Regions from separate parts of the Enterobacter cloacae complex sp. 385G4 genome, predicted to be linked through region 1. Evidence: predicted binding sites of a transcription regulator. Region 1 holds the regulator's gene; the other holds the start of a gene.
The links. Region 1 encodes LexA, which represses DNA repair genes until DNA is damaged. Its sites were predicted from a motif close to TNCTGTATGTACATACAGNA; they were not measured.

Region 1 (11,478 bases):
CGTTTCGCGCGCACCGGCCGCCAGCAGTTGCAGGGTACGGGAGCGTGACGGATTGATGTGCAGCTCGTCGTTCGCAACGGTGATCAGCCCCTGACGGCGCAGCTCTTCCGTCAGTTTATCCAGCTCAACGGCCAGCTCTTCCTTGCTCCAGCGCAGGAATAGCTCCGCTTTAAGCATCGGGTAGAGCGTCTCAACGTGGCGCAACAGCTCCTGACGTGAAATACGGCGATGCTGGGTGATAATGGCCGCCATGAGCGACGGCAGCATTAGCATATGAGCGATGTTGTTGCGGTAGTACGTCATCAGTACGGCCTGCTCGCGCGGCAGAATGATGATATCGCCGATCGTATCTTTCTCGACTTCGAACTTATTCATCTGCAGCGCGTGATCGATAAGCTCGCTGGCGGTAGCAGAAGGGGCTGTCGAATCAACCGAGTACGGCACGTTGCGCATCATGTCCAGATAGCAGTCCAGCTGCTCCGTGAGCTGTTCACGGGTCAGGGAACGCTGACGTGAAGCAAGCAGCGCCGTACAGCACAGGTTCATCGCATTGGCCGCACCGGCGTTGTTAATGCGCACCATCAGCTCGGACGCGATACCGTTCACCGTTGGCGTCAGCCAGGCCGGACGCACCGCTTCGATAGGATCGATAGACTCGCGCCAATCCGGAACATGATGGTTCAGATACGTCATCAGCGGCATCGGCTCGCCAAAGTTTACGTAGCCCTGACCCAGGTTGCGTAACTTGCTCAGGCCGCGCAGCATCTGCGGCAGGCTCTCTTTCTCTTTGGTCGCGCCGCGCAGTTCTTTGGCGTACGTGCCCACTTCCATCACGTGCTCATAGCCAATGTAAATTGGCACAAGCGTGATTGGACGCGTACCGCCGCGCAGCATCGCCTGAATGGTCATCGACAGCGTGCCGGTCTTCGGATCGAGCAGACGACCGGTACGGGAGCGCCCGCCCTCCACGAAGTACTCTACGGAGTAGCCGCGGCTGAACAGCTCGCCGAGATACTCGCGGAACACGGTGGAGTAGAGCTTGTTGCCCTTGAAGGTACGACGAATAAAGAACGCACCCAGGCGGCGGAAAATCGGGCCTGCTGGCCAGAAGTTCAGGTTAATACCGGCGGCAATGTGCGGCGGTACCAGTCCCTGGTGATAGAGCACGTAGGAGAGAAGCAGGTAGTCCATGTGGCTGCGGTGGCAGGGGACATAGACAATCTCATGACCATCGTGCGCCAGCTGACGTACACGCTCAGCGTTATGCACGTTGATGCCCTGATACAGGCGGTTCCAGGTAAAGCCGAGAATACGATCGGACAGGCGAATCATCTCGTAGGAGAAGTTCGCGGCAATCTCTTCCATCAGCGCAATGGCATTCTGCTGGGCTTTCTCATGGGAAATTTTCTTGCTGCGCGCTTCGTCTTCAACGGCGCGGGCGATCGCTTTGGAGGCCAGCAGCTTGTTGAACAGGTCCTGACGCGCCGGAAGACGTGGCCCTACGGCCGCCAGGCGCTGACGGGCGAAGTGCATACGCGCCACGCGCGCCAGTTTTTGCGCGATGATCTTGTCAGTGCCGTGCTCGTCCGCCATTCGGCGAAGGGAGACGGAAGGGGAGAAGCGCACAAAGCTGTCGCGTCCCAGCCAGGAGACCGCGAAGAACTTCTGAATGCCGTTAAGCATGCGCAGCGGCGGGTTCTCTTCGCCTTTTTCGCGGCCCGGACGGCGACCAAACATCACCGATACCGGCACCATCTGCACATCCAGGTCAGGATTGCTGCGGTGCAGGTCGAGATAGTCGTGGAACAGCTTGATGGACTCTTCTTTCGGTGTGTAATAGGTAAACACGCGCGGCCCGCCGTGAATGAACACGTAGCGCGGCAGCAAAGTGCCGTCAACTTCCAGTGGTTCAAGCGGATCGGGTAAATCATGCGCCAGACACTGGGCACGGAGCGTTAGCAGGTCTGCCTTAGAGTTATAAGGCAAAACGTACATAATAGGGCGCGACGTATCGAGCCCCAGTTCCAGCGCGGGTTCTGCTGGGATAGACTTGCTTTTTACCAGTATGCTTAATGGTAAATTAAGTAATTTGTAGTAAATTCGTGGCCAGCCGGACATAAACGATGTAAAGCCTCTGGTTAATAATGCAATTGCGGCGCAAGGATAACAGAAAGCGCGCAAAATTTCTGTTGTTACCCGTCATACTTCAGGCGGCAGCGAAACGCGCTGCAGCTCCTGTTACTGACGCTCTTTTTTAAAAAAGGTTCTTTTAATGGCCAATAATACCACTGGGTTGACGCGTATCATCAAAGCCGCCGGCTATTCATGGAAAGGTTTCCGTGCCGCGTGGGTCAATGAAGCTGCTTTTCGCCAGGAAGGTGTCGCCGCTATCGTCGCGGTTATCATCGCCTGTTTCCTTGATGTAGATGCCATTACCCGCGTGCTTCTCATCGGTTCCGTACTTCTGGTGATGATAGTGGAAATTCTCAATAGCGCTATTGAGGCCGTGGTCGATCGAATCGGCTCTGATTTTCACGAGCTCTCTGGCCGCGCGAAAGATATGGGCTCCGCCGCTGTCCTGCTGGCGATTATCACCGCAGCCATTACCTGGGTCACGCTGCTTTGGTCACATTTCCGATGATGCTCGAGGAATAATTAAGTCCCTGGTTTTTTGTGCAGTTTTTGGTTCCAAAATCGCCTTTGACTGTATATACTCACAGCATAACTGTATATACACCCAGGGGGCGGAATGAAAGCATTAACGACCAGGCAGCAAGAGGTGTTTGATCTCATTCGGGATCATATCGGCCAGACGGGTATGCCACCCACGCGTGCGGAAATCGCGCAGCGTCTGGGTTTCCGTTCTCCGAATGCTGCCGAGGAACACCTGAAAGCGCTGGCGCGTAAGGGTGTGATTGAGATTGTGTCAGGCGCGTCGCGTGGTATCCGCCTGCTGGTGGAAGAAGAGACGGGCATTCCGCTGATAGGCCGCGTTGCCGCAGGTGAACCGCTGCTGGCACAACAGCATATTGAAGGTCACTACCAGGTCGATCCTGGTATGTTCAAGCCGAGCGCTGATTTTCTGCTGCGCGTTAGCGGGATGTCGATGAAAGACATCGGCATTCTTGATGGCGACCTTCTGGCCGTTCACAAAACGCAGGATGTGCGAAACGGCCAGGTGGTGGTTGCGCGCATTGATGACGAAGTGACCGTTAAGCGCCTGAAAAAACAGGGTAACACCGTTCAGCTGTTGCCCGAAAACAACGAGTTCACCCCGATTGTGGTCGACCTCCGCGAACAGAGCTTCTCTATTGAAGGTCTGGCTGTTGGCGTGATTCGTAACGGCGAATGGCTGTAATCTCTTCCTGACAGGCTACGCTTCCGCTGTAGCCTGCTTCATTTACCCTTCCCGGTATCTCTCATGTCACTGCTGACGGCATCTGATAAGGCATTGTGGCGTCTTGCCCTGCCGATGATTTTCTCCAATATCACCGTGCCCTTGCTGGGTCTGGTCGATACGGCCGTTATTGGTCATCTCGATTCCCCTGTTTATCTTGGCGGCGTGGCGATTGGCGCGACGGCAACCAGCTTCCTGTTTATGCTGCTGCTCTTTTTGCGTATGAGTACTACCGGGCTCACGGCACAGGCGTATGGTGCGAAAGATCCGTTACGTCTGGCGCGTGCGCTGGTGCAGCCGCTGATCCTGGCGCTTGGCGCGGGGGCGCTCATTGTTTTACTGCGCACGCCCCTGATAGACCTTGCGCTCCATGTCGTTGGTGGCAGCGAGGCGGTACTGGAGCAGGCGCGTCGCTTCCTGGAAATCCGCTGGCTCAGCGCGCCCGCTTCGCTGGCAAACCTGGTTCTGCTGGGGTGGTTACTGGGTGTGCAATACGCCCGTGCGCCAGTGATTTTGCTGGTCGTGGGAAACCTTCTCAACATTGTGCTCGATCTCTGGCTGGTGATGGGCCTGCATATGGACGTGCGCGGGGCGGCACTGGCGACGGCGATTGCCGAATACGGAACCTTACTCATTGGGCTGTGGATGGTCTGGCGCGTGCTGGCCCTGCGCGGGATATCCCTCGTAATGCTGAAAACCGCATGGCGCGGCAATATCCGTAAACTGCTGGCGCTCAACCGTGACATCATGCTGCGCTCGCTTCTGCTACAACTCTGTTTTGGCGCATTGACGGTTTTTGGTGCCCGTCTTGGGCCTGAGATCGTCGCGGTGAATGCGGTCCTGATGACATTGCTGACGTTTACCGCCTACGCGCTGGACGGCTTCGCCTACGCCGTTGAGGCGCATTCCGGGCAGGCGTACGGCGCGCGGGAAAGTGGCCAGCTTAGGGATGTCTGGCGGGCAGCCTGTCGACAAGCGGGACTGGTCGCGCTGACGTTTGCACTGATTTATGCCTGTTTTGGCCGTCACATTATTGCATTACTCACTTCGATCCCGGCTTTACGCGAACTGGCGGACCACTACATCGTCTGGCAGGTGATCTTGCCGGTGGGGGGAGTGTGGTGTTATCTGCTGGACGGCATGTTTATCGGTGCGACGCGCGGAGCGGAAATGCGCAACAGTATGGCGGTTGCGGCGGCGGGGTTTGGTTTGACGCTGCTGACGCTTCCGTGGCTGGGTAATCACGGTTTGTGGCTGGCGCTTGCGGTCTTTCTCTCCCTGCGCGGCCTCTCGCTTGCCTTTATCTGGCATCGCCACTGGCAAAATAATACCTGGCTTCCTTCCCGTCACGATATATCGTGACGGTTAAAGATTCCGAATATGAAATCAACTGCCGAATCCTCAACTACAATTATTATCACGTCCAGCAGAAAAGAACGTAACGGACGTTACGACCCGACGCTTAACTAAGAGGACACGATGATGAATAAAGACGAAATCGGCGGCAACTGGAAGCAGTTCAAAGGTAAAGCGAAAGAACAGTGGGGTAAGCTGACTGATGACGATATGACCGTCATTGAAGGCAAGCGCGATCAGCTTGTCGGTAAAATTCAGGAACGTTACGGCTACGCGAAAGATCAGGCGGAAAACGAAGTCAAAGACTGGGAAACCCGTAACGACTACCGCTGGTAGCGCTGAATGACCCACACAGGCGGCTCTAAGCCGCCTTTTTTTTGTCCTTAACGCGGCTTTTTCTTCACCAGAATAGTGTGGTCGTGCTGACACGCATCCTGATGCCGACAGGCTTCCACCTCAACGCATGCAGAACACAGCCCGTGCGCTTCAATCACGTTATGACGCAGGGCAAAACCCATTTTTGCCGCCAGCGTGTGCATAATGTCCTCTACGCCTTCCGCTCCCTCTTCTTTCACTACGCCGCAACGATCGCAGATAAACATGGCCGATGTATGCGTTGGCTGATCGAAAAGATGGCACAGGACATAGCTGTTTGTGGATTCGACTTTATGCACAAACCCTTGTTCCAGCAGGAAATCCAGCGCGCGATACACCGTGGGCGGTTTAGCCTGCGGCTCGCTTTCGCGAAGCAGGTCGAGCAGATCGTAGGCGCTGATCGCCCCCTGTTGCAGGCTCATCAGGCGCAAGACTTCAAGGCGCTGCGGGGTCAGGCGCACATTGCGTTGCGCGCACAGCTTTTCGGCCTGCGCTAACAGCTCTTTTGTGGACTTATCCATTTAGCACCTCGGATGTTCTGGGAAATAAAACCCTCACTTTATCATGTTCTGGCAAAAACACCGATATCCGCCAGGCTGTGCTATACCTGACGCATCGCAAACCGGGAATGTAACCATGAAAAAACCAGACTGTATCAAGCACTGGCGCGACGTAGAAGGGCCAGATGACGCCACCTACCCCGACAGTAACGAGCTTTTTTCCATTGGATCGCCGCTGGCGCGCAGCCTGGGCCTCAGGCGTATAGGCATTCATCATGAACGTTTACCGCCGGGGCGTCGGACGTCCTATCCCCATGCGGAAAGTGACGAAGAAGAGTTTATCTACGTGCTTGAGGGCTATCCTGAAGCCTGGATTAATGGTTATTTGTGGAAACTCGAACCCGGAGACAGCGTGGGCTTTCCCGCCGGAACGGGGGTGTGCCACACCTTTATCAACAACACAGAGGAAGAGGTTCGGCTACTGGTGGTGGGGGAGGCCAACAAGAAGCACAACCGCATCTACTATCCGCTCAATCCAGTTTATGCCGCCACGCGGGAAGATCGCTGGGTAGACCATCCGCCACAGTTTTTTGGGCCGCACGATGGAAAACCTGGGAAAAAATAATTTCCTCTTCTATAAATATTGAGGGCCGTCACAAATTACAACAGGCCGTAAGGAAGTTTTACTTAGGGAATGAATTAGCGGGTCTTTTTATCTTTATTCACAGCAATAGTTCGCGCCTGTTTGGGGGATAACAGACAGGGGTTATTTCATAACAGACTATAAGACGGGCATACTGTGAAAAAACATTTTAAATTTTCGGTGGTTAGCATCGCTGTCTCCTTGTTTATGGCAAATCAGGCGGGAGCAGCCAATACCTGGACAGAATCACGTAGCGACGCGATGGGGGGCACCGGCGTTGCTTCGGGCAATTATGGTAGCGGGGCGTTAATTAACCCCGCGCTGCTGGCAAAGGCAAAACCGGACGATGACGTGACGGTTATTTTGCCGTCCGTTGGGGTGCAGGTAACGGATGAGGACAATCTTCAGGATGAGATTGATACCATCAACGACAAAATCAATCACTATAAGGATGTGGTTGATAACCTTACGCCAATCGAGGTTATTACTAATCCTTTAGGCTCCATCAACCAGTTCCAGGGCGCGGCCAAAGATCTGGCCGATGAGCTGGACTATCTCAAGGGCAAAACCGCTCGCGCGACGGCAGGAGCAGGCCTTGCCGTGAGTATCCCTAACGATGTGCTTTCCGTGGCCTTTATGGCGAAAGGGTACGCCCATGGCCGGGTAAGTTCGTCTATCGACCAGCAGGATATTGATTATCTGCGCGGTATTCAAAGAAGCAATCTGGTGGCTGCCGGCGTTGCCCTGGACGCTGCGCTGAACGGCACGGACCAGATCACTAAAAACCTCAACTCAACGGCGTCCGGTCGGGCGGCGATTATCTCCGACTACGGTATTGCCGTTGCCCGCCAGTTTGACCTTGGCGGCGTTCCGGTTTCCGTGGGCGTGACGCCAAAACTGCAAAAAAGCTGGATCTATAACTACACCACCTCGATCTACGATTACGACAGTAATAAGTGGAACGATAGCCGCTACCGTACAGACGATACCGGCTTTAACGTCGATGCCGGTATTGCCGCTGATTTTGGCGAAAACTGGACGGTCGGCGTGAGCGGGCAAAACCTGATGTCGCGCGATATCGACACCAAAGATATCCGCATCCGCAACGGGCGTACGGGGGAAGTGGTGAGCTATAAAGACACCTACCAGATCCGTCCTCTGGTGACCGCGGGCGCTGCCTGGCACAACGATCTAGTGACCCTGACCGCCGATGGCGATCTGACCGAAACCAAAGGCTTTAAGAGCGAAGATACGTCGCAGTATGTTGGGGTCGGTGCTGAAGTGACTCCGCTGAGCTGGCTGGCGGTGCGTGCCGGTTATCGTGCGGATATGAAAGGGAACGACAGCAACGTCTTTACCGGCGGTGTCGGTTTCGCGCCGTTCAATACCGTTCATGTTGACCTGATGGGCCTGTATGGCGAGGACGAAACCTGGGGCGCAGGGGCTCAGCTGAGCATGACGTTCTAAAGTACACCGGAGGCGCTGCGCCTCCGGCTTTTCTTTGTGCTATAGTAGCGCCCCTTTTCCACCAGATGCTTAAAACTTCGCCATGTCGTCAGAACACCAGACCGCTTTTCCTGCACACCGTTTCTCTATTGCGCCGATGCTCGACTGGACGGACAGACACTGCCGCTATTTCCTGCGCCAGCTCTCCCGCCATACGCTGCTGTACACCGAAATGGTGACCACGGGCGCAATTATTCACGGTAAGGGCGACTACATGGCATACAGTGAAGAAGAGCATCCGGTTGCGCTGCAGTTGGGGGGCAGCGATCCGGTCGCGCTGGCCCAGTGTGCAAAGCTGGCGGAAGAACGCGGCTACGACGAGATCAACCTGAACGTTGGCTGCCCTTCCGACCGCGTGCAAAACGGCATGTTCGGCGCCTGTCTGATGGGCAACGCACAGCTGGTGGCGGACTGCATCAAAGCGATGCGCGATGTGGTCTCCATTCCGGTGACGGTCAAAACCCGTATCGGCATCGACGACCAGGACAGCTACGAATTCCTGTGTGATTTCATCAATACGGTGTCAGGGAAAGGCGAGTGTGAGATGTTTATCATCCACGCCCGCAAAGCCTGGCTTTCAGGCCTTAGCCCGAAAGAGAACCGTGAGATCCCGCCGCTGGACTACCCGCGCGTGTACCAGCTGAAACGTGATTTCCCGCACCTGACGATGTCAATCAACGGCGGTATTACGTCGCTGGAAGAGGCGAAAGCGCACCTTGAGCATATGGATGGCGTGATGGTCGGGCGCGAGGCGTATCAAAATCCGGGCATTCTGGCGACCGTCGACCGCGAAATCTTTGGCGTTGCAGGCGCAGACACCGATCCTGTTGCCGTCGTGCGTGCCATGTACCCTTACATTGAGCGCGAGTTGAGCAATGGCACCTATCTTGGCCACATCACCCGCCATATGCTTGGCCTGTTCCAGGGTATTCCGGGCGCGCGCCAGTGGCGTCGCTACCTCAGTGAGAACGCGCATAAAGCTGGTGCCGATATTGAGGTGCTGGAACATGCGCTGCGGCTGGTGGCGGATAAGCGATAATTTCGCTAAAAGATCGTCAAATTCACCACGCCCTGCGGATCCTCGCGGGGCGTTTTGCTTTAAGAACAATAGGTTAGCTTTGGCATGATTCTTGTAATGATTGCAGCATCATTCGGGAACTCGTGGGAGAGCACCATGCTTGAACTACTTTTTGTGATTGGCTTTTTTGTCATGCTGATGGTCACGGGCGTGTCGCTGCTCGGCATTCTGGCCGCGCTCGTTGTGGCCACGGTAATTATGTTTATCGGCGGATTATTTGCCCTGACGATCAAACTGCTGCCGTGGCTGCTGCTGGCTATCGCCGTGGTGTGGGTAATACGGGCGATTAAAGCGCCAAAACTGCCGACTTATCAGCGCAATAACCGCTTCCGTTACTAAGGTATTGAGGGGTTCGTCACATACTTGTAACTTTTCCGGCAGCATGGCTTAGAACAGAATAGGATTTACTTATCGAATCTGTCACTATGACTGCCGTTAAAGAATTCATCGCGCTGTACCCTACATACAGCCGAACTAAAAAAAGAAAGGGCTTCCCACGGGAAGCCCAATTTCTTTTTGGGGCTCATGGAATCAACAAACTCGACCCCTGCGTTGCCCGGCTCTCCAGCACCTCATGCGCACGCTGCGCATCGGCTAGCGGGTATTTCTGCGCTTCTGCCACATCCACCTTAATGACGCCGCTGGCGATCAGCGAGAACAGCTCGTTGCTGGCTTCCTCAAGTTCTTCCCGGTTGGTGATGTAGCCCTGCAGGGAAGGGCGCGTGACGTACAGCGAGCCTTTCTGGTTAAGGATGCCGAGATTCACGCCGGTGACAGCACCTGACGCATTCCCGAAGCTCACCATCAGCCCACGACGCTGCAGGCAGTCCAGCGACGCTTCCCAGGTATCTTTCCCTACCGAGTCATACACGACGCGCACCTTTTTGCCGCTGGTGATCTCCTTCAGCCGTTCGACAATGCTCTCTTCCCGGTAGTTAATCACCTGCCAGGCACCCGCCTGCAGCGCGCGCTGGGCTTTTTGGGCATTGCCCACGGTGCCGATCAGTTTTGCGCCCAGCGCTTTTGCCCACTGACAGGCAATGAGCCCGACGCCACCCGCCGCGGCATGAAACAGGAACTGCTCATCGGGTTTAATTTCATAGGTTTTACGCAGCAGGTAGTAAACGGTTAACCCTTTCAGAAAGGAGGCCGCCGCCTGCTCAAAGGAGATGGCGTTGGGCAGCAGGGCGGCTTTATCCGCCGGAACGTTGTGGACGGAGCTGTAAGCGCCCAGCGCGGATTGCGCGTACACCACGCGGTCGCCTTCTTTAATATGCTTAACCGCGCTGCCCACTTTGACGACGACACCGGCCGCCTCGGTGCCCAGTCCGCTCGGCATCGACGGAGGCGGGTAGAGCCCGCCGCGAATATAGGTGTCGATGTAGTTTATGCCGATGGCTTTGTTTTCAACCTGCACTTCGTTTTCACCAGGCGCGGTGGGGGTGAACTCCACCGCCTTGAGTACGTCAGGGCCACCATGCTTGTGAAATTCAATACGTGTTGCCATGCTTCCTCCAGAATGTGGTAATCTTTCGACCCACTCTTTATCTCGGTAACTCCATTCACTATGGCAGGAAACAAACCCTTCAACAAACAGACTGAACCTCGCGAGCGTGATTTCCAGGTCGCAGGGTTAAAAGTCCCGCCGCACTCGATTGAAGCGGAACAGTCGGTGTTGGGCGGTTTAATGCTGGATAACGAACGCTGGGACGACGTCGCCGAGCGCGTGGTGTCTGAGGATTTCTACACCCGTCCGCACCGTCATATCTTTACCGAAATGGCGCGCCTGCAGGAGTCGGGTAGCCCGATTGACCTGATCACACTCGCGGAATCGCTGGAGCGTCAGGGACAGCTGGACAGCGTCGGCGGGTTTGCCTATCTGGCAGAACTGTCAAAAAACACGCCAAGTGCGGCGAACATCAGCGCTTATGCTGACATCGTGCGTGAACGCGCCGTTGTCCGAGAGATGATCTCGGTGGCGAATGAGATCGCCGAAGCCGGTTTTGATCCGCAGGGTCGAACCAGTGAAGACCTACTCGATCTTGCCGAGTCCCGCGTCTTCAAAATCGCCGAAAGCCGCGCCAACAAAGACGAAGGCCCCAAAAACATCGCCGACGTGCTCGACGCCACCGTTGCGCGTATAGAGCAGCTTTTCCAGCAGCCGCACGACGGTGTGACCGGGGTGAACACAGGCTATGACGATCTGAACAAAAAAACTGCCGGTTTACAGCCGTCGGATTTAATTATCGTCGCGGCGCGTCCGTCGATGGGTAAAACGACATTTGCGATGAACCTCGTCGAAAACGCGGCGATGTTGCAGGATAAGCCGGTGCTTATTTTCAGTCTCGAGATGCCCTCGGAGCAGATTATGATGCGTTCTCTGGCATCCCTGTCGCGCGTGGATCAGACCCGCATCCGTACCGGCCAGCTCGACGACGAGGACTGGGCACGCATCTCCGGCACCATGGGTATTCTGCTGGAAAAACGGAACATCTACATCGATGACTCCTCCGGCCTGACGCCGACGGAAGTGCGCTCCCGCGCGCGCCGCATCGCCCGTGAACACGGCGGCATCGGCCTTATCATGATCGACTACCTTCAGCTGATGCGCGTCCCGTCGCTC
Region 2 (11,478 bases), on a different contig from region 1:
GACGAGCCGCTGGCGTTCCAGCGCGAAGGCGTCCAGCAGGGCGTTATTGATAAGCTGCGTTCGGGTAAATACTCCCGACAGGCCAGCTTAAATCTGTTGCGTCAGCCCGCTGAACGCTGCCGCCAGATGCTGTATTCCTTTATTCGCCAGGCCAGTCGTGACGGATTACGTAACCTCATCATCATCCACGGGAAAGGGCGCGAGCAAAATTCGCATCCTAATGTGGTGCGTAGCTATCTGGCACGCTGGTTAACCGAGTTCGAGGAAGTGCAGGCGTTCTGCGTGGCGCTGCCGCATCATGGCGGCAGCGGGGCTTGCTATGTTTCCCTGCGAAAATCCGACGACGCGAAGCAGGAGAACTGGGAACGGCACGCCAAGCGCAGCCGTTAGCGGGCGATATCTTCGCCCGCCTGAGGCTTAGAAGGTTTCCCAGTTACTGTCGGGGGTGGCGTTAGCCGTTGCCGGACGCAGCAGCTGCGGCGTTTTAACGTTGGCCGGGCGTGGGGCGGTGGCGTTTGCTTTACCGTTCAGACGAAACGCGGCCACGGCCTGACGCAGCTGTTCGGACTGATCTTCCAGCGCCGCTGCCGCCGTGGCGGACTGCTGCACCAGCGCGGCGTTTTGCTGCGTCACGCTGTCCATCTGCGACACGGCCAGGCTCACCTGCTCAATTCCGCGGCTCTGCTCATCCGATGCGGACGAAATCTCGCCCATGATATCGGTGACGCGGGTGACGGCGGCGACAATCTCCTTCATAGTCGCGCCCGCTTCGCTGACCTGCTCAGAACCGGTGTTCACCCGGCTGACTGAGTTCTCAATAAGCCCTTTGATCTCTTTCGCCGCCTGCGCGCTGCGGCTGGCCAGCGTACGAACTTCACCGGCGACAACCGCAAACCCGCGGCCTTGCTCGCCTGCGCGCGCGGCTTCCACCGCGGCGTTAAGCGCCAGAATGTTGGTCTGGAACGCAATGCTGTCAATCACGCCGGTAATATGAGCGATTTGCTGCGAACTGTCGGCAATTTCGTTCATGGTGCGCACCACGTTATCCACGACGTGGCCGCCGCGAGCCGCTGTTTCAGAGGCATTCTTCGCCAGCAGCGTCGCCTGACGGGCGTTATCGGAGTTCTGTTTAACCGTTGCGGTCAGCTCTTCCATGCTGGCGGCTGTCTCTTCGAGCGAGGAGGCCTGCTCTTCGGTGCGGGCGGAGAGATCATTGCTCCCTGCGGCAATTTCACCCGCGCCGGTGTAGATGGAGTCGGTGCTGCCGCGTACGGCGCTGACGGTCGTCACCAGCGACTGCTGCATCTCGTGCAGGCCAGCCGCCAGTTGACCCATCTCATTGCGGCCAGAGAGGGTGATATCCTGCGTCAGATCGCCTCCCGCAATGGCGCGAATATGGTTCATGATGGCGTTGAGCGGTTTTAACAGCAGGTGCTGTAAACCCTGCCAGATCACCACCAGCACGGCGATAACGGCCAGGAAAATGGCTGCCAGCGTCCACTGCATCTGCGTGAAGCTGCTTTGGTTCTCTTCGGTTGCCGCCTTCAGCAGCGTGTTGTTCTCGGCGCGCCAGCGGTTATAGACCGCTTCCATGTCGTCCTGGGCCTGCTGAGCGTCCAGATCGCCATAGGCCTGGTAGTTGTCGGCACGCAGATACTCAATCGACAAACGCATCACCTCGTGCATCTGATTCCATGACTTCTGCATCTCGTCGGTTAACGCCGCATTCTGGCCGTTAACCTGCGGCATTTTCTGCCATTCTTTGTTATAGGCTTCAGCTTTAGCCAGCGAGTCGCCTGCGGTGCCGAGCAGTTTGTTGATCGCGGCAAGGGATGCCGGGTCGCGCTGGTTCTTCAGGTAGCGGATTGCCACGCGGGTGACGGTAACGCGCGTTTTCACCAGCGTGTTCACGCTGTCGCTCAGGCTTTCCTGCTGGGCATTCAGCACGCCGGAGTTCTGGAAGTTATGGCGATCGTTGCTGACGGCAGAGTAGAACAACCCTCCCGTGACAACTTGCAGCAGACAGAATATGGTGAGGGCAAAGATAATTCCGGTAATCACGTGCAGATTTTTCAGCATAGCGGTCGTCCGTTAGAAAAGATGCAGAGGTACACCCATACTATCGTCGTATAGAATTTAAACTTTAATTTAACTCGCGCTTAACTTAGGGCTTCGGTCAGGAACCTGTTGTAAATCCGGATCATTTTATGAGGAAGGTTAACATGAGCAGCATTGATAAAAGCGGGACGTACGCGCTCGGAACGCGAACGGTGAAACGACTGGGCTACGGGGCAATGCAGCTTGCCGGGCCGGGCGTATTTGGCCCGCCGAAGGATAAACAGGCCGCGCTGGACGTGCTGCGCGAAGCCGTGGCGGCGGGTGTGAATCATATCGATACCAGCGATTTTTACGGCCCGCATGTGACGAACCAGCTGATCCGCGAGGCGCTTCATCCTTACCGGGACGATCTCACCCTCGTCACCAAGATCGGTGCCCGTCGCGATGACAAAGGGGCCTGGCTGCCGGCCTTTTCCGCGCAGGAGCTGACCCAGGCGGTGCATGACAACCTGCGCAACCTGAAGCTGGATGTGCTGGACGTGGTGAACCTGCGGATCATGTTTAGCGCACACGGCCCGGCAGAAGGATCGATTGCTGAACCGCTTTCCACCCTCGCAGAATTACAGCAGCAGGGGCTGGTACGCCACATTGGCCTGAGCAACGTCACGGCCACGCAGGTGGCGGAAGCGCGGAAGATGGTGCAGGTCGTCTGCGTGCAGAACATGTACAACATTGTGAACCGCGGCGACGATGCGCTGGTAGATTTACTGGCGCGGCAGGGGATTGCGTATGTGCCGTTCTTCCCGTTGGGAGGCTTCACGCCACTGCAGTCCACCGGCCTGCAGGCCGTCGCGGATTCCCTGGGCGCAACGGCGATGCAGGTTGCGCTGGCATGGCTACTGCAACGGTCGCCGAACATTCTGCTGATCCCCGGCACGTCATCCGTGGCGCATCTGCGGCAAAACCTCGCGGCGGGAGAGGTGCAATTGCCGCCTGAAGCACTTGAAAAACTGAATGCGTTGATGGGTTAATCACAGCATGGGCAAAGCCGGAAGGACACTTCCAGGCTTTGCCTGCTCAGACTCCGCATTGACTTTTTTGTCTGTGAAGCGCTAACGCTTCTGCCACAATTTCCTGCTTGCTTTTTCGCGTCTCAAAGGCGGTGATTCTGATGTATTCCATCAGGTCAGGCTCAATGCGGGCGCTCAACATCCTGAGATCGGCCTCCTTTGCTGAACCGCGGGCAACTCGCTTGTCGGGATAGTCACGGGCTGGCATAGAAAACGTTCTCCAAAAATCTTGATAATTCGTGCCCTAAAATATGCGTTATTCTGATGTTTAAGTCAATTAATAGTGTTTCTATAGTGATTTAATGATCTTTTTTCACATGAAGTGATTTTAAAGTGTTGGTTAGTGACTTTTTTATGACTTTTGGTTGGCCCGTCTGCGATCGCCAGCAGGAGAGGTTGCTAAATTAATTCCGCTCAAACTTCAACGCGTTTGCGGTCTTTGTCGGAAATGACCTTGATCCTGTGCCGTAATCCGTAATACTGTGTTTATATACAGTATCTGGCGGGAAAGGCATTTATGGACACTCTCTTTTCTTATCATCCAAAGCAACTTATTGAATTACCTTTATATCTTGAGCGTGTTGCCTGTGGCTTTCCAAGCCCTGCGCAGGATTATGTGGAGGATCGTCTCGATCTTAACCGGCTGGCGGTCAGGCACCCCAGTGCGACCTACTTTATCAAAGTGAGCGGGGACTCCATGATCGGCGCAGGGATTAGCGACGGCGATCTGCTGGTGGTAGACCGCTCGTTAAATGCCGAGCACGGGGACATTGTTGTGGCGTCGGTCGGCGGCGAATTTACGGTGAAAGAGCTACAGACCCGCCCGGTTCTGCGGTTGCTGCCGCGTAATGCCCGCTATCAGCCGATCGCCTTTCAGTCCGAAGAGGAGCTGCAAATCTTCGGTGTCGTCACTCATACGCTCAAAACGCATAAACATGTTCGCGCTGGTTGATGTGAATAGCTTCTATGCCTCCTGCGAGAGGGTGTTTCGCCCCGATCTGGTGGGTAAGCCCATCGTGGTGGTGTCCAATAACGACGGCTGTATTATTTCGCTGTCGCGGGAGGCAAAGCAGTTCGGCATAAAAATGGGGGAGCCCTATTTTAAATTCAAAGAGAAGGGGTATCCGTCGCGGGTTTACGTCTTTAGCTCCAACTATGCGCTGTATGCCGATCTCAGCAGCCGGGTGATGCAGACGCTGACCGATCTCGCGCCGGCCATTGAGATCTACTCCATCGATGAAGCATTTGTGAACGTTTCGGGTGTCAGCAACTGCATCTCGCTGGAAGCATTTGGTCATCAGATGCGTACGCAGGTCTTTAAAAACACAGGCTTAAGTGTGGGCGTCGGGATTGCGCCGACTAAAACGCTGGCGAAGCTGGCCAACTATGCGGCGAAGCGGTGGTCAGCCACCGGTGGCGTGGTCGATCTCTCGGATCGTGGACGACAGCGTAAGCTGCTGGCAAAGGTTCCGGTGGAGGAGGTGTGGGGCGTAGGACGACGCATCACGAAAAAGCTTAACACGATGGGGATAACCACGGCGCTGGAGCTGGCGGAAGCGTCATCCTGGGTCATCCGCAAACATTTTAACGTGGTAATGGAGCGTACGGCGCGCGAGCTTCGAGGTGAGCCCTGCCTCGATCTGGAGGAGTTTACTCCCACGAAGCAGCAAATTATCTGTAGTCGTTCGTTTGGACACCGTATTACGCAGTACGAGGAGATGCATCAGGCCATTTGCGCCTATGCAGAACGTGCTGCGGAAAAACTGCGTGGCGAGCATCAGTATTGCCGCTTTATCAGCGTGTTTGTGCGCACCAGCCCACACGCGGACAACGAAATTTATTACGGCAATCAGGCTTGCGTCACCCTGATGACGCCCACCAATGATTCGCGCGATATCATCCGTGCCGCCACTGAGGCGCTGGGGCGTATCTGGCTTGACGGATATCGCTATATGAAAGCGGGGGTGATGCTGGCAGACTTTTTCAGCAGCGGCGTTGCCCAGCTGAATTTGTTTGACGATAACCGCCCGAGCGCCAACAGCGCGGCGCTGATGGAAACCATCGATAGCTTAAATCATTCCGGCAAAGGGAAAATATGGTTTGCCGGGCAGGGGATTGAGAAAGCCTGGGCGATGAAGCGCGAGATGCTGTCACCGGCCTATACGACGCGGTACGCGGATTTACCGGTGGCGAGATGAAAGGCGGCTATGTGTGACAAAGAGCCGAAGACGGTTTACGGACGCCGCTCCTGTGCAGCGTCCATAGCATCAGAGTTAAGGGTTTACTCAACAGTTAACGCATCGACAACCTCAGCCACGCTTCTCACGCTGCGGATATTCCCAATCCCCGTGCCGAGCGCGATATAACCTTCATCGGTGTTATTTTCCAGCATGCCCAGGCGCAGGCCCCGCAATCCTCCCATCGCCTTGCCCAGCGCTTCATTGCTTGCGCCAGCTTTATCCATCGCCGCCAGTTTTTCCGCCAGCTTGCCGGGGAGAGAACGATAGTAGTGGGGGACGGTGCGAAAAAGCAGCAGGTCCAGGCCGTTGGCGGCAACAATTTTCTCTTTGACCCCCTGCGGCACGCGGCTTTCTTCGGTACTGATAAACACCGAACCGGCAAACACGCCTTCCGCACCCAATGCATGCGCCGCTCTGGCGGTGCGACGGTCGGTAATGCCGCCCGCGGCCATCACCGGGATGTGCTTCACGGCATCGGCAATCAGCGGCACGATGGAAAAGGTGCCAAGCACCGTGGCGGGTAACGTTCCGCCCTCGTCAAAACCGGTGGCGACGATAATGTCTGCGCCCAGGTCTTCCGCGAGGCGTGTGTTTTCCGGGGTGGGATTGATGTCGCGGTAGATAATGGCGATACCCGCCTCTTTTAGCTCGCTGAAGAGCGCCGGAATAATGCTGCCTTCCCCATAGCCCGTATACACCACGGCCCTGACGCCTTCCTCTTTCACCACCTGAAGAATAGGCCCAGTCCAGAGGTCATTAACGGCTGTGGGGATCAGGTTCACGCCAAACGGTTTTTCGGTCAGCCGTTTGGTTTTCCGAATTTCTTCCCGCATTTTTTTAGCGGTCTCTTCCGGCGTGGAGACCGCGGTATCGGCGGTTAAACCGGCGTTGGGGCCCAGCACGCCGAGTCCTCCGGCATTGCTGACCGCGGCCACTAAACGGGCATCAGTAAGCCAGGATAACGGTCCCTGAATAACGGGCTTTTCGATCCCCAGGATCTGACAAATACGGTTATTTTTCATAGCAGACTCTCCCTTACGTTTGAATGAGGGAGAGTGTAGAGAGTAAGATTGTTAGGAAAAATAGCCAGAAAAATTCATCACTGTTATAAAATCAATAACAATCATTTTCTCCCGTTCGCGGCAAGACATCCCATATGCAAATAAACCTTTTTGAATCTATTCGAATTTTTATTGAAATTGTCGAGTCAGGCAGCCTTACCCAGGCGGCGGAGAATCTGCAGATCCATCGCCCGGCAGTCACCAAAGCATTACAGTTTCTGGAGCAACACAGCGGCACGCGGCTACTGCAGCGCACAACGCGACGGATTAGCCTGACGCCGGATGGGGAAGCGTTTTATCGCCGGAGTAAACCCCTGCTGGCGCAGGCGGACGAATTACTGGAGTCGTTTGGTACGGACCGGGCAATACACGGTCAGCTGCGTGTGGATATGCCTGTCTCTTTTGCCACGCTGCGAGTCATCCCCAATCTGCCCGATTTTTATCGTCAGCATCCTGAGATCGACATTATTCTGAGCAGCTCGGATCGCCGTCGGGATATGCTGCGCGATGGCCTGGACTGCGTGCTGCGGGTGGGGGAGCTGGAGGACGGCGAGTATATCGCGCGTAAAATTGGGAACATCAAAATCACGACCTGCGCCAGCCCGGCCTGGCTGGCAAAAAATGGTACGCCAGAAACGCTGGAGGATTTACGCCAGCATCAGGCCATCAACTGGATTAATAACAGCAGCAGACAAATTCATCCGTGGACGTTTACCACGCCGGAAGGCATCGCGGAGATTACCCTGCCCGGTAAGCTTGTCGTGGATAACTCCGAGGCCTACATCGCGGCAGGCCTTGCCGGGCTGGGGTTAATGCAGGGGATGAATCTTTTTCTCCAGCCTTACCTTGACCGCGGTCTTCTGGTTGAAGTCCTGCCGGACTATCGCTCGCCGGACCGCAAGCTGTCACTGCTCTACCCACACCGTCATCTCTCCCGCAAGGTGCGGGTATTTACCGAATGGCTGGAGAGTCTGGTGTGAAAGCGGCCGGTTCATGGCATGGCGCACCAACCGGGCGTGCGCCCCTGAGCCGCCAATCCGGCAGGTACAGGCGGTGAAAGATTACTTCTTCTTATCCATCATCGCTTTTAAATCGGCAAACGGGTTAAACGTGGCGACACCCACGTCTTTTTGCGCGTCTTCACCTGCGACCACGGTGGTGCCGTACTGATCCGCTTCGGTGTATTTCGAATGCTCGTGATCGTGGCAAAACAGGCACAACAGCTCCCAGTTGCTGCCATCTTCCGGGTTGTTAGTATGGTCATGATCGATATGGTGAACCGTCAATTCACGCAGGTTGGAATAGACGAACTCCCGCGAGCAGCGTCCGCAGACCCAGGGATAGATTTTTAATGCTTTCTCGCGATAGCCGCTTTCCAGTCGCGCGTAGTTTTTAGGGATCAGAGCCATTGCCGGTTTTACCTGCCATAAAAAAGTGGGGGATATTATATCCATTATGGAGCGGAATGACGAACCCCTCTATTCCGTCAATTTATTTGATGCTTTCCGTTAAATAAACGGCATTTATTCTTACCGGGTAATGCGTAAAGTGGACAGAACGCAACGCATTATCAGGACACAGGGTTATGAAAAAGATCGGGTTTTTATCGTTTGGTCACTGGACGCCTTCTCCGCAGTCCGGCACGCGCTCGGCGGCAGACACGCTGCTGCAGTCCATCGACCTGGCCGTGGCCGCTGAAGAGCTGGGCGCAGACGGCGCCTATTTCCGCGTGCACCACTTCGCTCGTCAGCTTAGCTCGCCGTTCCCTCTTCTGGCGGCAATAGGCGCGAAAACGAAAACCATTGAAATCGGTACGGGCGTGATTGATATGCGCTATGAAAACCCGATGTATATGGCCGAGGATGCGGGCGCGGCAGATCTGATCTCCGGCGGCCGTTTGCAGCTTGGCATCAGCCGCGGCTCCCCGGAGCAGGTCATTGATGGCTGGCGTCATTTCGGCTATGTCCCGCAGGAAGGGGAAAACGAAGCGGACATGGCGCGCCGTCATACCGAGGTGCTGCTTGAGGTGCTGCGCGGCGAAGGGTTTGCAAAACCGAATCCACAGCCGATGTTCCCCAATCCGCCTGGGCTGCTGCGCCTGGAACCGTATTCTGAAGGGCTGCGGGAGCGTATCTGGTGGGGCGCCGGTTCAAATGCGACGGCGGTATGGGCCGCTAAGCTCGGCATGAACCTGCAAAGCTCAACCCTGAAAGACGATGAAACCGGTGAGCCGTTCCATATTCAGCAGGCAAAACAGATCCGCGCCTATCGTCAGGCCTGGAAAGAGGCAGGGCATGCGCGCGAGCCGCGCGTCTCGGTCAGCCGCAGTATTTTTGCCCTGATGGACGACCGCGACCGGATGTACTTCGGTGCCAGCCGCAACGACAGTGATAGCGTGGGGTATCTTGATGAAAAAACGCGCGCGATCTTCGGGCGCAGCTATGCCGCGGAGCCTGACAGGCTGATTGAACAGCTGAAGAAGGACGAGGCGATTGCCGAGGCTGATACGTTATTACTGACCGTACCGAACCAGCTCGGTGTGGATTACAATGCGCACGTGATTGAGTCCATTCTCAAACATGTCGCACCGGCAATGGGCTGGCGCGATTAAGTATTCCGCCGTCAGCCGTGAGATCGTAATGGAAAATCTGGCCCTCTGGTATCGCCGTTTTGGCGAGCCAGAATCTGTTCTGCAACCTGAAACCGCGCTGCCGGGCGCGCTTGCGCCGGGACACCTCCGCGTGCAAATGCTGTATGCGCCGGTGAACGCATCCGATCTCATTCCCATTACCGGCGCTTACCGCCACAGAACCCCGCTGCCCGCCGTCGCGGGCTATGAAGGCGTCGGCGTTGTCATTCAGGCGCCCGCGTCTTTTGCGCATCTGCCGGGTAAACGCGTTCTGCCGCTGCGCGGGCAGGGCACCTGGCAGCGCTATGCGGATTGCCCGGCAGAGTATGCGATCCCCGTGCCGGATGATGTCGACTCACGCCTGGCCGCGCGGGCCTATATCAACCCGCTGGCGGCGCAGATGATGTTGAGCCACTATCCACCGCGGGGAAAGCGGGTGCTGCTCACGGCCGCCGGTTCGGATTGCGCTATTCTGCTCGGGCAGTGGGCGCGTCTGGCGGGGGCAGAGGCGGTGTACGGTATTCATCGTTCGCCCGTTCACGCCGAACGGCTGGCGGCGATGGGGATCGTTCCTGTCGCACAGCATGACATGCAGCGGATCCTCTCCGTTGCCGCGCGTGCCGACGTCGTTTACGATGCAACCGGCGGGGCGCTGGCGGAAGCGATCCTGAGCGTGCTGCCGGAGCAGGGCATATTTGTCTGCTACGGGCTGCTCTCCGGGCAGACCTTCCGCCAGCAGCGGCCCCTGCCGCGCGTAGCGTGGTTCCATATTCGTAACTATCTGGATGGGCTCAGCGCAGAGGCGTGGCGCGCGGAGTTCGATCAAATCTGGCCCCGGATGCGCGCCAGTGCGTACAGCCCCGGAACGGTGTACCCTCTGACGGACTGGCAGAGGGCGCTCAGGGCTTACCGTGAAGGAGGAAGGGCAAACAAGCCCCTCATGTCGATGGCGGAATGACGGCTATTGATGGCTCATATCGCTCAGCAGCACGGCGATGCTTTGCCCGCCCGCCGTCTGTTCCAGACCAATCTTCACGATGATGGTCAGCGGAACGGAGAGCAGCATGCCTACGGGACCGAGCAGCCAGCCCCAGAAAATCAGGGACAAAAAGACGACCAGCGTCGAAAGCCCCAGCCCACGCCCCATCATTCGCGGTTCAAGAATATTCCCGAATACCAGGTTAATCGCCAGATAGCCGGCCAGCAGAATCAGCGCATCATAAAATCCGCTGAACACCAGCACCTGAAGAATAGGGGGGATTGCCGCCAGCACGGAGCCGATATTAGGAATGTAATTGAGCGCAAATGCCAGTAACCCCCAGACGAACGCAAAGCGGACGTCCAGCGCCACCAGCATTCCCCAGACCACCACCCCGGTGACCAGGCTGATGACGGTTTTCAGTACCAGATAGCGTGAAACGCTGTCCAGCGCGCGCTGAATAGCGCCCATTCCTTCAACCGGACGAACCATGATTTGCTGTAACTTTGCGGGCAGCTGTGGCACCTCCAGCAGCATGAACACCACCGTTAAAAACAGCAGGAAAATGGAGGTCATGGCATTGGAAAGCTGCGTCAGCAGGCCTGTGACGATGGTCATGGCCGCATTAGGGTCGATATATTTAAGAAGCTCCTCAACCGAGACTTCTATTCCCGCGCGCTGAAGCCAGGGCTCAAGCTGCAGCAGCGGCATCGCCAGCGAGGAACGGTATTTCGGCAGCGTTCGCGCCAGTTCGTTCAACGAGGTACCCAGATACGCAACCAGTAACACCATGGCGAAAATAATGACGCTAATTAGCAGGGTAATTGCCAGCACGCGCGGGATGCGCAGCCGCGTCATGCGCCGGACCAGTGGGTTAAGGATCACCGCAACAAACAGGGCCAGAATAAAGGGCACAATGATGTCGGCGGCAAAACGAACGCCCGTGAGTATGATCACCAGCATGCCCAGCATGATGACAATTTTTAACCCGTTGAGGGTAATAATGGGTTTAGCCATGGTGACTCCAAAAAACGCTTTTTATTTATAATAGAGGGTAAACGTCCTGCAATAAACTAACCAAAATCAAACGGGATGGGTAAAGAATTGAAAAGACTTTGAGTAAAATCTTCAGTTATGGTACAAATTTGGCGTGTTCAACTACCGAGGACAATTTTCATCCGCAAAGACGAGAAGCAACAACGCGGATAATTGTAATTTTATGGACAATTTGTTCAGGACCTATTCTTCAAACAACGCTGCTCTATTTTCTACCTCCTTCTGCCTGATTGCTGGTGAGCAACACTGGCGCACCGCACTATAGTCACCTCTTCTGCCTGAGCTGGCGCTACGCGCTTAGCTATCTGATTTAATTTCATATTTTTTTGGTTTGCTGCATGCGGCGGGCCACGATGGATTATATTCTCAAGCAGGAGAAAAACAT

Region 2: umuD (translesion error-prone DNA polymerase V autoproteolytic subunit) is a predicted target of LexA. The motif match lies at 3,607-3,626, and genes of this name have one in related genera.

What each region holds. Positions count from the first base shown of each region.
Region 1 covers NZ_JBXWDD010000009.1:58,456-69,933, reverse strand. The annotation lists gene plsB (glycerol-3-phosphate 1-O-acyltransferase PlsB) at 1-2,118, opposite strand, end outside; gene AC2FAJ_RS19440 (diacylglycerol kinase) at 2,273-2,641, shown strand; gene lexA (transcriptional repressor LexA) at 2,750-3,358, shown strand; gene dinF (MATE family efflux transporter DinF) at 3,422-4,759, shown strand; partial or broken gene AC2FAJ_RS19425 (hypothetical protein) at 4,756-4,830, shown strand; gene AC2FAJ_RS19420 (CsbD family protein) at 4,880-5,089, shown strand; gene zur (zinc uptake transcriptional repressor Zur) at 5,137-5,649, opposite strand; gene AC2FAJ_RS19410 (cupin domain-containing protein) at 5,765-6,253, shown strand; gene AC2FAJ_RS19405 (conjugal transfer protein TraF) at 6,479-7,738, shown strand; gene dusA (tRNA dihydrouridine(20/20a) synthase DusA) at 7,821-8,816, shown strand; gene pspG (envelope stress response protein PspG) at 8,952-9,194, shown strand; gene AC2FAJ_RS19390 (quinone oxidoreductase) at 9,379-10,362, opposite strand; gene dnaB (replicative DNA helicase) at 10,423-11,478, shown strand, end outside.
Region 2 covers NZ_JBXWDD010000001.1:362,266-373,743, forward strand. The annotation lists gene smrA (DNA endonuclease SmrA) at 1-390, shown strand, start outside; gene tcp (methyl-accepting chemotaxis citrate transducer) at 418-2,079, opposite strand; gene AC2FAJ_RS01930 (aldo/keto reductase family oxidoreductase) at 2,223-3,089, shown strand; gene AC2FAJ_RS01935 (hypothetical protein) at 3,136-3,336, opposite strand; gene umuD (translesion error-prone DNA polymerase V autoproteolytic subunit) at 3,646-4,080, shown strand; gene umuC (translesion error-prone DNA polymerase V subunit UmuC) at 4,064-5,326, shown strand; gene AC2FAJ_RS01950 (NAD(P)H-dependent flavin oxidoreductase) at 5,410-6,390, opposite strand; gene AC2FAJ_RS01955 (LysR family transcriptional regulator) at 6,525-7,409, shown strand; gene yajD (HNH nuclease YajD) at 7,491-7,838, opposite strand; gene AC2FAJ_RS01965 (LLM class flavin-dependent oxidoreductase) at 8,015-9,040, shown strand; gene AC2FAJ_RS01970 (zinc-dependent alcohol dehydrogenase family protein) at 9,069-10,016, shown strand; gene AC2FAJ_RS01975 (AI-2E family transporter) at 10,020-11,054, opposite strand; gene AC2FAJ_RS01980 (protein YdgV) at 11,188-11,358, shown strand; gene mdtJ (multidrug/spermidine efflux SMR transporter subunit MdtJ) at 11,477-11,478, shown strand, end outside.